Regions from separate parts of the Bradyrhizobium sp. SZCCHNRI1029 genome, predicted to be linked through region 3. Evidence: predicted binding sites of a transcription regulator. Region 3 holds the regulator's gene; each other region holds the start of a gene.
The links. Region 3 encodes HrcA, which represses chaperone genes, less so after heat shock. Its sites were predicted from a motif close to GTTAGCACTCNCNNNNNGNGAGTGCTAAC; they were not measured.
Positions count from the first base shown of each region.

Region 1: a site for HrcA is predicted at 2,297-2,325, ahead of groES (co-chaperone GroES). Genes of this name have one in related genera too.
Region 2: a site for HrcA is predicted at 2,631-2,659, ahead of groES (co-chaperone GroES). Genes of this name have one in related genera too.

Region 1 covers NZ_JAUEUK010000013.1:112,968-117,599, forward strand. Annotated here, with positions in the region: gene QW861_RS29570 (GGDEF domain-containing protein) at 1-977, opposite strand, end outside; gene QW861_RS29575 (trypsin-like peptidase domain-containing protein) at 1,123-2,217, opposite strand; gene groES (co-chaperone GroES) at 2,440-2,754, shown strand; gene groL (chaperonin GroEL) at 2,797-4,419, shown strand.
Region 2 covers NZ_JAUEUK010000001.1:1,051,841-1,056,472, forward strand. Annotated here, with positions in the region: gene QW861_RS04860 (acyltransferase family protein) at 1-1,001, opposite strand, end outside; gene QW861_RS04865 (cupin) at 1,223-1,828, opposite strand; gene QW861_RS04870 (usg protein) at 2,039-2,323, opposite strand; gene groES (co-chaperone GroES) at 2,703-3,017, shown strand; gene groL (chaperonin GroEL) at 3,105-4,632, shown strand, end outside.
Region 3 covers NZ_JAUEUK010000012.1:121,918-126,549, reverse strand. Annotated here, with positions in the region: gene QW861_RS28590 (hypothetical protein) at 1-348, shown strand, start outside; gene QW861_RS28585 (hypothetical protein) at 558-1,493, shown strand; gene grpE (nucleotide exchange factor GrpE) at 1,650-2,270, opposite strand; gene hrcA (heat-inducible transcriptional repressor HrcA) at 2,403-3,491, opposite strand; gene rph (ribonuclease PH) at 3,656-4,369, shown strand; gene rdgB (RdgB/HAM1 family non-canonical purine NTP pyrophosphatase) at 4,366-4,632, shown strand, end outside.

The DNA.
Region 1 (4,632 bases), on a different contig from region 3:
ATCGGCGAGGTCATCACCTCGATGATGCGCTCGCCGAGCGCCAGCGCGTGGTCGAGCGCATCATCGCCGGCGAGCACCACGAACTCGTCGCCGCCGATCCGGGCGATGACGTCGCCGCGAGAGGCGGTCTGCCGCAGCGTCCGGCCGACGATCTTCAGCAGCTCGTCGCCTGCGGCGTGACCGAAGGTGTCGTTGACCGGCTTGAAGCCATCGAGATCGAGATACAGGACGGCGAAGCTCCGATCGCCGCCGGCGTCGAGCCTGCTCTGCAGCGCATCGACCAGGCCGGCGCGGTTGGACAGGCCCGTGAGTGGATCGAGCCGCGCCCGCTCGTCGCTCTCGCGCTTGGCCTGCATGACCGCCACCAGCATCTTGTTGAGCCGGAACGCCGCGCCGGTCATGGCGAGGAAGTAGACCGGCATCTGCAGATACATCGCGAACAACAACGGCTCATGCGACGTCGCGACGCCGGGGATGACGGGGCCGATGCTGAACAGGATCATCGTGCCGACCAGGCGCGGCGCGCTGAAATTGCGAAAGCAGATGCCGCCCACCATGGCGGCCGAGGAGATGCAGGTCAGTGACGCGGCCACCCAGTCGCCGGACGCGAGGCTGATGCCGACGCCGAAACCGACGCTGGCGCTCCAGGTCACCGACAGCAGGATGTGGATGTCGGTCGGCGTCGCCAGCCGCTCGCGGGCGCGGCGGTAGGCAATGATCATCACGATCAGCCGCGACAGGCAGATCGCGACTTCGAGCACGAACCAGGTGATGAAGAGCGGGCTCGGCGTACGCAGTGCGAGCGCTGCGGCGACAGCAACGGTGTTGATGGCGCCGCCGGCGAACACCGACCAGCAGCCGTAGAGCTCACGCGTCAATGCACGGCGGATATCTGATGACACCGGATATCCCGGGTCGGCCAGCCAGCGCGTCACGCGCCAGCGTGGCAAACTGAACGCCAAACCATCACCCCGCATTTCAATACCTCCGCGGGGTTGCAATAAGCGCGATAGCACTTAACAGGCGTTTAGAGAGGTATCGGCGTCTCGCTGCATGCTTGATGCACGGTAAAAATTTACTCCACGTGGTATGCGCAGCTAACAGCGAACAGAAGTTGAATTCTCAGCCCGAGGTTCTCGCGCGCGCACGTTCTTCGGTGACTGGCGCGACCTCCACCGTCGCGTTGCCGAGCGCGCGGTCGCGCTCGAACACGAGACGGACGCGCTGCCCGACCGGTGTGAGGCCGATCAGGTTACGCACCTGCGTGGCGCTGCGCACCGGCATGTCGTTCGCCTTCACGATGATGTCGCCCTTGCGCAGTCCCGCGCGTTCGGCCGGCGAGCCCACGGTGACGTCGGCGACGCGCGCGCCCTGAATCCGGCCATCGGCCGGCGCATCCAGGTCGAGCAGGGTCACGCCGATGCGGCCGCGATCGACGCGGCCGTTGGCGACGAGCTGCTCCATCACCCGCCGCGCCATGTTGATCGGGACGGCGAAGCCGATGCCGACATTGCCGCCGCCGGGCGAGATGATCGCGGTGTTGATGCCGACCAGCTCGCCGCGCAGATTGATCAGCGCGCCGCCGGAATTTCCGGGATTGATCGCCGCGTCGGTCTGGATGAAATCCTCGTAGCCCTGCTTGCCGAGGCCGGTTCGCCCGAGCGCGCTCACGAGACCCGAGGTGACGGTCTGGCCAAGACCGAACGGGTTGCCGACGGCGATCACGAAGTCGCCGACCTCAAGCGCATCACTGTCGCCAAGCGCGATGGCCTTGAGGTCGATGGGGTCCCTGATCTGCAGCAGCGCGATATCAGTGGCGGGATCGCGCCCGACCAGGCGGGCGGCGAATTTGCGGCCATCCTTGGTGCGGATCTGCGCTGTCGTGACGTGCTCGACGACGTGATTGGCGGTCATGACGTAGCCGCGCTGCGCATCGACGATGACGCCCGAGCCGGTGGCGCTGATCTGCTTCTCGACCTGCTTGGGGACGTCGAAAAACTCGCGAAACAGCGGGTCCTGGTAGAGCGGATTGTCCTGGCGGACCTTGCCTTCGACCGAGATGTTGACGACGGCGGGCGTCACTTCCTTGACCAGCGGGGCCAGCGTCGGCACCCGGCCTAGCTTGAGATCGGGAATTTGGGCCAAGGCAGGCCCGGTCATCAGGCAAAGCAGAATGGCAGGCGCCAGGACGGCCCGGAGAAAAGGCGGAAGCTGCATCGTGATCCCCAACAAGCGCGATCAGGATTTTTTGGCGACGACAGAACTGGGAAAGCGGCCGGCCCGGTTCAAGAGCCGCACTGGCAATCGTTCCCCGAGAGTGCCAAAAAATTTACGTGACCCTCTTGAACGAAAAGTTCGGCTTTCCTAGGTCGTTGCTCGCTCGGGGGCCTGATGGGACCCGAGGCTTATGACATCGCTGATCTGTAAAGGAGGATGTGCATGCATTTCCGTCCATTGCACGACCGCGTGCTCGTGCGCCGTATCGATGCCGAGGAGAAGACCAAGGGCGGCATCATCATTCCCGACACCGCCAAGGAGAAGCCGCAGGAGGGCGAGATCGTTGCCGCGGGTCCTGGCGCGCGGAATGAGCAGGGGCAATTGGTGCCGCTCGAGGTCAAGCCCGGCGACCGCGTGCTGTTCGGGAAATGGTCGGGCACCGAGGTCAAGATCGACGGCAAGGATCTCCTGATCGTGAAGGAGAGCGATCTGCTCGGCATCATCGACACGCCCGTCGCGGCCAAGAAGGCTGCGTGATTCCCTCAACTGACAGTCATCGAGAGAAAGGAGACGACGAACATGGCTGCCAAGGACGTGAAGTTTTCGACCGACGCGCGCGATCGCATGCTGCGCGGCGTCGACATCCTCGCCAATGCCGTGAAGGTCACGCTCGGTCCCAAGGGCCGCAACGTCGTGATCGAGAAATCGTTCGGCGCGCCGCGCATCACCAAGGACGGCGTGACGGTCGCCAAGGAGATCGAGCTGGAGGACAAGTTCGAGAACATGGGCGCGCAGATGGTGCGCGAGGTGGCCTCGAAGACCGCCGATCTCGCCGGCGACGGCACCACCACCGCCACCGTGCTCGCCCAGGCCATCGTCAAGGAAGGCGCGAAGTCGGTCGCCGCCGGCATGAACCCGATGGATCTGAAGCGCGGCATTGATCTCGCCGTCGACGCGATCGTCAAGGATCTCAAGTCGCACGCCAAGAAGATCACCAGCAATGACGAGATCGCGCAGGTCGGCACCATCTCGGCCAATGGCGACAACGAGATCGGCCGCTTCCTCGCCGAGGCCATGCAGAAGGTCGGCAATGAGGGCGTGATCACGGTCGAGGAGGCCAAGAGCCTCGACACCGAGCTCGAGGTGGTCGAAGGCATGCAGTTCGACCGCGGCTACGTCTCGCCGTACTTCGTCACCAATTCCGAGAAGATGCGGGTCGAGCTCGAGGATCCCTACATCCTGATCCACGAGAAGAAACTGTCGGGTCTGCAGACCATGCTGCCGCTGCTCGAAGCCGTGGTGCAGTCCGGCAAGCCGCTGCTGATCGTCGCCGAGGATGTCGAAGGCGAGGCGCTGGCCACCCTGGTCGTCAACAAGCTGCGCGGCGGCCTGAAGATCGCCGCCGTCAAGGCGCCGGGCTTCGGCGATCGCCGCAAGGCCATGCTGGAGGACATCGCGATCCTCACCGGCGGCACGACCATCTCCGAGGATCTCGGCATCAAGCTGGAGAACGTCACCTTGTCGATGCTCGGCCGCGCCAAGAAGGTCGTGGTCGACAAGGAGAACACCACGATCGTCGACGGCGCCGGCGCCAGGAAGGACATCGAGGCGCGCACCCAGCAGATCAGGCTGCAGATCGAGGAGACCACCTCCGACTACGACCGCGAGAAGCTGCAGGAGCGGCTCGCCAAGCTCGCCGGCGGCGTCGCGGTGATCCGGGTCGGCGGCGCCACCGAGGTCGAGGTCAAGGAGCGCAAGGACCGCGTCGACGATGCGCTGCACGCCACCCGCGCCGCGGTGGAGGAGGGCATCCTGCCCGGCGGCGGCGTCGCGCTGCTGCGCGCCACCAAGGTGCTCGACGGCGTCAAGACTGTTAACGCCGACCAGAAGGCCGGCGTCGACATCGTCCGGCGCGCCATCCAGGTGCCGGTGCGGCAGATCGTGCAGAACGCCGGCGAGGACGGCTCGCTGGTGGTCGGCAAGCTCCTGGAAAAGGATGCCTATGGCTGGGGCTTCAACGCCGCGACCGGCGAGTACCAGGATCTGGTGCAGGCCGGCGTGATCGACCCCGCCAAGGTGGTCCGTACCGCGCTGCAGGATGCGGCCTCGGTCGCCTCGCTGCTGATCACCACCGAGGCGCTGGTGGCCGACAAGCCGAAGAAGGCGGACGCCGCCGCGGCCGCGCCGTCGATGGACTTCTGATCTGGTGAAGCCGGGGCTGGCCGCAGCCAGCCCCGGCTGCCTGAAGGAAATATCTACAAACAACTGATCGCTGCCCTGTGCGGTCGTGGATCGGCCACAACGGGCAGCTATCAATCAGGTTGACGATCGCAGTTCGTCCAGAACCGGCCACAATTGCGTTCAGTGAGCCGGCTGTGATCGGGCCGACGGTCGACGGGAGGTGTGGTTGAGCGC
Region 2 (4,632 bases), on a different contig from region 3:
ACCCGCTCCCAGCCGTCGAGCGCGAGGCCGGGCTTGGCGAAGCGCGCGAAGGCGAACAACGGCCAGTGCCACAGATACAGCGAATAGGAAATGCGGCCGAAGAACGCCGCCACGCCGAGCGGCGATAGCGGGCTACGCGGCACGTTGGCCACGCCGGCGCCGCTCCACAGGAACAGCGCGGCGCCGAGGCATGGCGCCAGCGCGTCGACGCCGGGGAAACCCGGTCCGGGGCGCAGCGCCAGAATCGGCACCGCCATCAGCAGCAGCGACAGCGCGCGGGCGCCGCGCCGGGCGAGACCAGGCCGCGGTGCGGGAAGGCCGGATATCGCGACCAGGCTGCCGAGCAGGAATTCCCAGGCGCGCGGCGGGCTGAGGAAGAATGCGCTCGCGGACGCGCCCTCGCGCATCAGCAGCAAACAGAGCGCGAACGAGCCGGCAGCCAGCAGCGCCAGCGTGAAAGTCAGCGCCAGCCTGCGGCCGCGCGCTATCAGCAACACGGCCCAGACCACGATCGGCAGCACCAGATAGAACTGCTCCTCGACGGCGAGCGACCAGGTGTGCAGCAGCGGCTTCTCCACCGCGGCGTGGTCGAAATAGCCCGACTGCTGCCAGAAGAAGACGTTCGAAGTGAAGGTGACGACGGCGGCCGCGGAACGGAAGAATTCGGCGCGCTCGGAGCCCAGCATGTCCTGCGACGCCGGAAGCGCCGCGAACGCCACCATGGCGTAGAGCGCCGGCAGCAGCCGCCGCACCCTCCGCTCGTAGAATTGCACGAACGAGAAGCGGCCCGCCGCGATCTCCGCGGCGATGATGCCGGTGATCAGGTAGCCGGAGATGACGAAGAAGATGTCGACGCCGACGAAGCCGCCGAAGATCGCCGGCGCCTCGAAATGGAATGCGACGACGGAGAGCACCGCGATGGCGCGCAGCCAGTCGATGTCCTCGCGATGTCCTACACCTGAAGCCGAGCCGGCGCCCGCGCTGGCGAAGCGGGGCTGCATCGATGCGCGCGTGCGAGGCGCGCGCGGGATCGTGGGAGCGAACTGGACGACGAAGCGCGGCAACGGGACGGGTACGCCTTTACGCAAGCCCGCGACGAACACCTCTTACGGATTCGTCGCCGGCCCATCCGTCCCAGTGACGCGAGACCGGATGTCAACACACACGCGCGATGGGACCGCCGTCCATCGCACGCAAATGTTTCCATCCATTTCTGTCGGCTTTACGTCGACAGTTCGACGGTTTTGAAGTCGGCCGGCAGGATCACTTCCAGCAGCTCGACGTCGTCGGAATAGTCGAGGATCATGTGCCGGATCTTCGGCGGCTGGGTCCAGCAACTGCCCTCCTGCATCAGCGTCTCGCCGACGCCTTCGAGGTAGCTCTTCACCCAGCCCTTGAGCACATAGACCATCTGGAAGTCGACCGCATGGGTGTGCAGCTTGGAGACTTCCTGCGGATTGCACGGCGGCAGCATGCGGATGACATGCGCGCGCGCCAAACCGTGCGTCGCGTCGGCGATGCCGAGGTCGCGGTAATGGGCATAAGCGCGCAGGCCGTCGGCCTTGAAGTCCTCCTCGCGGTGATGGCTGATCGCGACCTTCTGTTTGCGGCGGCGCGGCGCCGGCGCTGGTCGCCCCTTGCTCGCCAGCGCCTTGCGCGCCGAGGGCGCAGCCGCCCGGCCCGGCTTGGCGGGCGTCTTCGCCAGCGGCTTGGCGCTAGTTCTCGTAACGGCCTTCGCCGTCGCCTTGCTGCTCTTGCCGGTCTTCAGCGCCGCTGACTTGGCGGCGGCGCGTGATGCGGGCTTGGTCGTCCGGCTCTTGGTGGCCATGGTGCTCTCCCTGCGTATCCTCGTCGCGAGGGTAGCACATATTGGAGAGTCCCAGCAGCCGCTCCAACAAAGGTCGTCATTCCGGGGCGTGCGAAGCACGAGCCCGGAATCCATTCCTCCGCGCGTTCCGCCGCCCGATGGATTCCGGGCTCGCGCTTCGCGCGCCCCGGAATGACACCGGTCATGAGGCGGCAGCGGTGGCTGTCAGCCTCAATGCAGCCGGAAGATGCCGTCGACGGCGCGCAGCTCGGCCGGCTTGATCAGCTTGGAATGCGCCACCGTGACCGAATACAGCGGACCCTCGATCTTCTCCTGCCAGAACGCCAGGAAGTCCTGCAGCGCCGGGAATTTCGGAAACAGGTCGTAGTTCTGCCAGACATAGGTCTGCAGCAGCGAGCGATGGTCCGGCATCCGATACAGGATCTGCGCCGTCGTCAGCCCGTAACCCAGCACCTGTTTCCGAAAGTCCTCGGAAACCTCAACCTTCGACACCATGCCAACCTCCGTTTCTGGAGCGCATGTCCGTGTGGCCATCCGGGATGGAGCCACCCGGCAAAGATGCGCTCACTGCCTAGAAATGTGACGCATGTCCTCAACCCATCTCAAGCTTAAATGTTTAACGACATGTTGAAAAATGCTGCATTAGCAGCCACTTAGCCCAGGTGCTAATACGGGGTTTCATGGTTCGTTCCGCTCCCGTTAACGCTATCGGAACGCTTTGGCAGAGCCCGCAGTTGACTGCTAATTTTTCTGCTACAAGCCCTTGCCCGGCCGAATGCTCTCCCCTAAATCCAGCCTGCGTGCTGGCACTCGCCGGCGCCGACTGCCAAATTCCCAGAAACTGACAATCGCCTCAATAGCTTAGGAGGACTGTATGGCTTTCCGTCCGCTTCACGACCGCGTCGTGGTCAAGCGCATCGACGCCGAAGAGAAGACCGCTGGCGGCATCATCATCCCCGACTCGGCCAAGGAAAAGCCCTCGCAGGGCGAAGTGATCGCGGTGGGCCCGGGCGCCCGCGACGAGAGCGGCAAGCTGGTCCCGCTCGACGTCCAGGTCGGTGACCGCGTGCTGTTCGGCAAGTGGTCGGGCACCGAGGTCAAGATCGACGGCCACGAGCTGCTGATCATGAAGGAAAGCGACATCATGGGCGTGCTCACCGACACCGCGTCGAAGAAGAAGGCCGCCTAAGCCAACCCGCTCAACGCTCACCCTGAGGAGCGCCTGCGGGCGCCCTGCCCAGGGTGAGACGACCAATTCAACTCAGGGAAACCCAATATGTCAGCAAAAGACGTAAAGTTCGGCGTCGACGCTCGCGACCGCATGCTGCGCGGCGTGGACATCCTCGCCAATGCCGTCAAGGTCACGCTCGGTCCGAAGGGCCGCAACGTCGTCCTCGACAAGTCGTTCGGCGCGCCGCGCATCACCAAGGACGGCGTCACCGTCGCCAAGGAGATCGAGCTCGACGACAAGTTCGAGAACATGGGCGCGCAGATGGTGCGCGAGGTCGCCTCGAAGTCCGCTGATGCGGCCGGCGACGGCACCACCACCGCGACCGTGCTGGCCCAGGCCATCGTGCGCGAAGGCGCCAAGGCGGTTGCCGCCGGCATGAACCCGATGGATCTGAAGCGCGGCATCGACCTCGCGGTCGAGGCGGTCGTTGCCGACCTCGTCAAGAACTCCAAGAAGGTCACGTCGAACGACGAGATCGCCCAGGTCGGCACCATCTCCGCCAACGGCGACGCCGAGATCGGCAAGTTCCTCGCCGACGCCATGAAGAAGGTCGGCAACGAGGGTGTCATCACCGTCGAGGAAGCCAAGTCGCTCGAGACCGAGCTCGACGTCGTCGAGGGCATGCAGTTCGACCGCGGCTACATCTCGCCCTACTTCGTCACCAACGCCGACAAGATGCGCGTCGAGATGGATGACGCCTACATCCTGATCAACGAGAAGAAGCTGTCGTCGCTGAACGAGCTGCTGCCGCTGCTCGAGGCCGTGGTGCAGACCGGCAAGCCGCTGGTGATCGTCGCCGAGGACGTCGAGGGCGAGGCGCTGGCTACGCTCGTCGTCAACCGCCTGCGTGGCGGCCTGAAGGTCGCGGCCGTCAAGGCTCCGGGCTTCGGCGATCGCCGCAAGGCCATGCTGCAGGACATCGCGATCCTGACCGGCGGCCAGGCGATCTCGGAAGATCTCGGCATCAAGCTCGAGAACGTCAACCTCTCCATGCTCGGCCGCGCCAAGAAGGTGATGATCGACAAGGAGAACACCACGATCGTCAACGGCGCCGGCAAGAAGGCCGACATCGAGGCGCGCGTTCAGCAGATCAAGGCGCAGATCGAGGAGACCACCTCGGACTACGACCGTGAGAAGCTGCAGGAGCGTCTGGCCAAGCTCGCCGGCGGCGTCGCGGTGATCCGCGTCGGCGGCGCGACCGAGGTCGAGGTCAAGGAGCGCAAGGATCGCGTGGATGACGCGATGCATGCGACACGCGCGGCTGTCGAGGAAGGCATCCTGCCGGGCGGCGGCGTCGCCCTGCTCCGGGCTTCCGAGCAGCTCAAGGGCCTGCGCACCAAGAACGACGACCAGAAGACCGGCATCGAGATCGTCCGCAAGGCGCTCTCCGCCCCGGCCCGCCAGATCGCGATCAACGCGGGCGAGGACGGCTCGGTCATCGTCGGCAAGATCCTGGAGAAGGACCAGTACGCCTATGGCTTCGACAGCCAGACCGGCGAATACGGCAACCTGGTCTCCAAGGGCATCATCGACCCGACCAAGGTGGTTCGCGCCGCGATCCAGAACGCCGCCT
Region 3 (4,632 bases):
CTGGTGCTCAGCGCGGCTGCGGTCATCGGCCACCCCATGGTGCGGACCCTCGATGGCACCTGGATCTCGCGCCAGGAGGCGTTCTGGGTCCGGGAAATCGTTCGCCGCTCGCAACAGGACGGAACCATCGATTCACAGACGGCGCAGAGGCTCGCGCCCTACGTGGAACGCGAACGCGCCGGGATCGTCGCCGACTTCCGGAAACAGCCGCCCGACGTCGTCCTGATCGACAATCAGAACAGCGACTGGGGCGATTGGGCGCGTTCCGACCCCGAACTCAGGGCTCTGCTGGAGCCCTATGTGCTGGTACAGACCGTCGACGGCGTCGAAATCCTGAAGCGCAGCTAGCGCTGGACCATCCTGAATCCGCCTTTCGAGGCGAATTATCCGCGAAATGCGCCCCCGCGGGGGTCCCGCCAATCGCCGCAGGCGATCAAAACCGCGCGCCCGGCCTGTTGCGGGGGGCGTAAAGCCGCTAAAAGCGTGCCCGCCGAAGACCACGCTGGCGAGGATCCCGACCGCCTCGGCACGAGGCCTCGGTCAACGAGGCAATGTTGATGATGATCGTTCGATTTTTCGCCGCGGCCACCCTGCTGATGTCGCTGCTGCACCCCGCATTGGCCGCCGACGCCATATTTCCGCCCGGCGTCCGCATCGGGCTCGCGCCCCTGGTGGGGCTCGCCAAGGCCAAGACGTTCTCCGGCTTCGAAACCGAGGACCAGAGCGTCAAGGTGCTGCTGACCGAACTGCCGGCGGCCGCCTATGGCGAGGTGAAGAATGCGTTTACCGCCAATCCCGCCGGGACCGGCAGCGTCAAGCCGGAGAGCATCGAGACCGCTGCCGGCACCGCCTACTACACGGTGGAGAACGGCCGGGATGGCGCCACGCCAGTGCGGCGCTACTCGATGATCCTGCCCGGCAACGGCTTCTCCGGCTACGTGGCCGTGCAGATCCCGGAGACCGCGAGCCGGATCTATACCGACGATGCCGTGCGCCAGATGTTCGCCTCCGCCGTCGTCCGCAAGGACGTTCCGGTCGACGAGCAGCTCGCGATGATGCCGTTCAAGGTCACCGACCTCTCCGGGTTCAAGACCATCCGCACGCTCGGGCCGGGCGCCCTGATCCTGGCCGATGGCGAAGAGGACAAGGGCTTCGAGGCCGCGCCCTTCGTGGTGATCGGGCTGGTGGCCGGCGTCGCCCCGGAGGCAGGCGACCGCGCGCGCGTCGCGCAGCAGGCGGCCACCACCATTCCGGGCGTCCGCGAAGCGCGCATCACGATGTCCGAGCCGATCCGCATCGACGGCCAGCCGGCCTATGAGACCCGGATCGACGCCACCAGCGGCAAGGACAATACGCCGGTGACGGTGGTGCAGTGGCTGCGCTTCGGCGGGCCGAACACGTTGCGGATCATCGGCAGCGCGCCGCGCGACCAGTGGTCGGCGGCCTTCCCGCGCTTCCGCGCCGTCCGCGACGGCATCCAGCCGAGAGGCTGAGACCAGCCCGGCATCGGACGTCGTGATCACGTTGGCCACTCGCCGTGAGACGGACTACAAAGTCGCGCCGACAAACAAGAAGCCACGGGCATCGTTGCCCGTGGCTTGTTCATTCGATCGACAGGACGGCAGCGGGACGCCTGCCTAGGCTCGCCGTCAGGCGGCGCTGTTCGACTGATCGTTGCTCGCCGCCGGCGCCGCCTTCGCGCCACCCTTGGACACGCCGACCAGCGCGGGGCGCAGCACGCGCTCGCCGATCATGAAGCCGGCCTGCACGACCTGCACCACGGTACCGGACGGCACCGACGGATCCGGGACCTCGTACATCGCCTGCTGGAAGTTGGGGTCGAACTTCTGTCCCGTCGGATCGAACTTCTTGACGCCGTTCTTCTCCAGCGTGTTGAGCAGCGAGCGCTCGGTGAGCTCGACGCCCTCGATCAGCGACTTCAGGCCCGCATCGGCATTGGCGCGTGTCTCGGCCGGCACGGCATCGAGCGCGCGCTGCAGATTGTCGGCGATATCGAGCACGTCACGGGCGAAGCCGGTGATGCCGTACATGCGCGCATCGGCGACTTCACGGGCCGTCCGCTTGCGCAGGTTCTCCATCTCCGCGAGCGTGCGCAGCATCTTGTCGCGCGCGTCGGCCGCCTCCTTGGCAAGGGCCTCGGCCGAGCCGGCCTCAGGATCATCGGGCATGATGTAGGGCTTGGAGACGACGGGTTCGCTGGCCTGCGCCGGGTTTTCCGGATCATTCTTATGCAGGTCGGGATCGGTCATGGACAGACTCGCAAGTTCGGCTGACGGGTTTGGGGGATATGGGGCGGGATATCGTGCTTTGGGCGTCGAAAATCAAGCGCAGCCTGACCATTGCGCCCGGAGGCGCTGTCCGCGGGTGAACCAAGTCACGCGTCAGCCACCCAGCAGCCGGCTGACCAGACGCGCGGCATAATCGACCGTCGGAATCACCCGGGCATAGTTGAGCCGGGTCGGACCGATGACGCCGAGCACGCCGACGATGCGCCCCGTGGCGTCGGAATAGGGCGACACGATCGTCGACGAGCCCGACAGCGAGAACAGCTTGTTCTCCGAGCCGATGAAGATGCGGACACCTTCCGCGCTCTCCGCCCGTCCGAGCAGATCGACGACGCCGCGCTTGGTCTCGAGATCGTCGAACAGCCGCCGGACACGCTCGAGATCTTCGAGCGCATGCAGGTCCTCGAGCAGGTTGGCGTGGCCGCGCACGATGAGCTGCCGCTCGTCGCTGTCCCCTCCGGACCAGCTCGCGACTCCGGCGGCGATCACCTTCTGCGTCAACTGATCGAGCTCGGCACGGTCATGCGCCAGCGCGGTCTCGAGCTCGAGCCGCGCTTCCGCCAGCGTCCGTCCTCTGATGCGGGCATTGAGGAAATTGGACGCCTCGGTCAGCGCCGACGACGGCACGCCCGGCGGCAGGGTCAGGACCCGGTTCTCGACCTGTCCGTCTTCACCGACCAGAACGACGAGCGCGCGCTCGGGCTCGAGCCTGACGAACTCGATGTGCTTCAGGCGGGTGTTGGATTTGGCGGTGAGAACCACGGCAGCGGCACGGGTCAGACCCGACAGCCGGGTCAGCGCTTCGTCCAGCGCCGCTTCGACCGACTGCGCCTGGCCGACGGCCGCGAGCTGGCTCTGGATCGACTGCCGCTCGGCCTCCGTCATGTCACCGACCTGCATCAGGGCGTCGACGAAGAAGCGCAGGCCAGCCTCGGTCGGCAACCGGCCGGCCGAGGTGTGCGGCGCGTAGATCAGGCCGAGCTGCTCGAGATCGGCCATGACGTTGCGCACCGAGGCCGGCGACAGCGGAACCGCGATCAGCCGCGAAATGTTGCGCGAGCCGACCGGTTCGCCGGTCGCCAGATAGCTTTCGACGATCTGCCGGAAGATCTCGCGCGAGCGCTCGTTCAGGTGCGCCAGACCGGCCGGCGGTGTCATCAGGTTGATCGGATCGTGGTGGGCCACCAGATGCACTCCTCCCAGCTGCCTATAATGTGTCCATGCGGCGGCTCGGTGGCAAGCCGGTCGGCGCTCGCGGGCGAAGCCACGATAAACCCTTGCCGCTGCCGGTCCCGGCTCCTACAAGGCCCGTCAAAGTCGGTCTTTCGCGCGCTTTCACGGAGAGAATCATGCGGCCGAGCCGCCGTGCACCGGATGAACTGCGGGCCGTGAGCCTGGAACGCGGCGTCGTCAAATACGCCGAGGGCTCCTGCCTGGTGAAGTTCGGCGACACCCATGTCCTGGTCACCGCCACGCTCGAGGACCGGCTGCCGCCCTGGCTGAAGGGCCAGGGACGCGGCTGGATCACCGCCGAATACGGCATGCTGCCGCGCGCCACGCTGGAACGGACCCGGCGCGAGGCCTCCGCCGGCAAGCAGACCGGCCGCACCGTCGAGATCCAGCGCCTGATCGGCCGCTCGCTGCGCACCGCGATCGACCTGGAAGCGCTCGGCGAGCGCCAGATCACGGTCGATTGCGACGTGCTGCAGGCCGATGGCGGCACGCGCACGGCGTCGATCACCGGCGCCTGGGTGGCGCTGGCCGACTGCATCAAGTGGATGAAATCGCGCAACATGATCAAGACCGAGGTGCTGCGCGCCAACGTCGCCGCAATCTCCTGCGGCATCTACAACGGCACGCCGGTGCTGGATCTCGACTACGCCGAGGACTCCGAGGCCGAGACCGACGCCAATTTCGTCATGACCGGCGACGGCCGCATCATCGAGGTGCAGGGCACGGCGGAGAAGACGCCGTTCACCGAGGCCGAATTCCTGGCGCTGATGGCGCTCGCCCGCAAGGGCGTCGCGCGGCTGGTCGACCTGCAGAAGATGGCGGTCGCGTGAGCAGCCCGCACCGCAAGCTCACCGGTCGCATCATCATTGCGACCCACAATCCCGGCAAGCTTGCCGAGATGCGCGAGCTGCTCGCTCCCCATGGCGTCGAGGCGGTGTCGGCCGGCGATCTCGGCCTGGACGAGCCGGATGAGACCGGCGAGACCTTCCAGGCCAACGCCCGCATCAAGGCGGTCGCCGCGGCCAGAGCCGCGCAGCTTCCTGCCTTTGCCGACGATTCCGGCATCGTGGTTCATGCGCTCGATGGGGCGCCG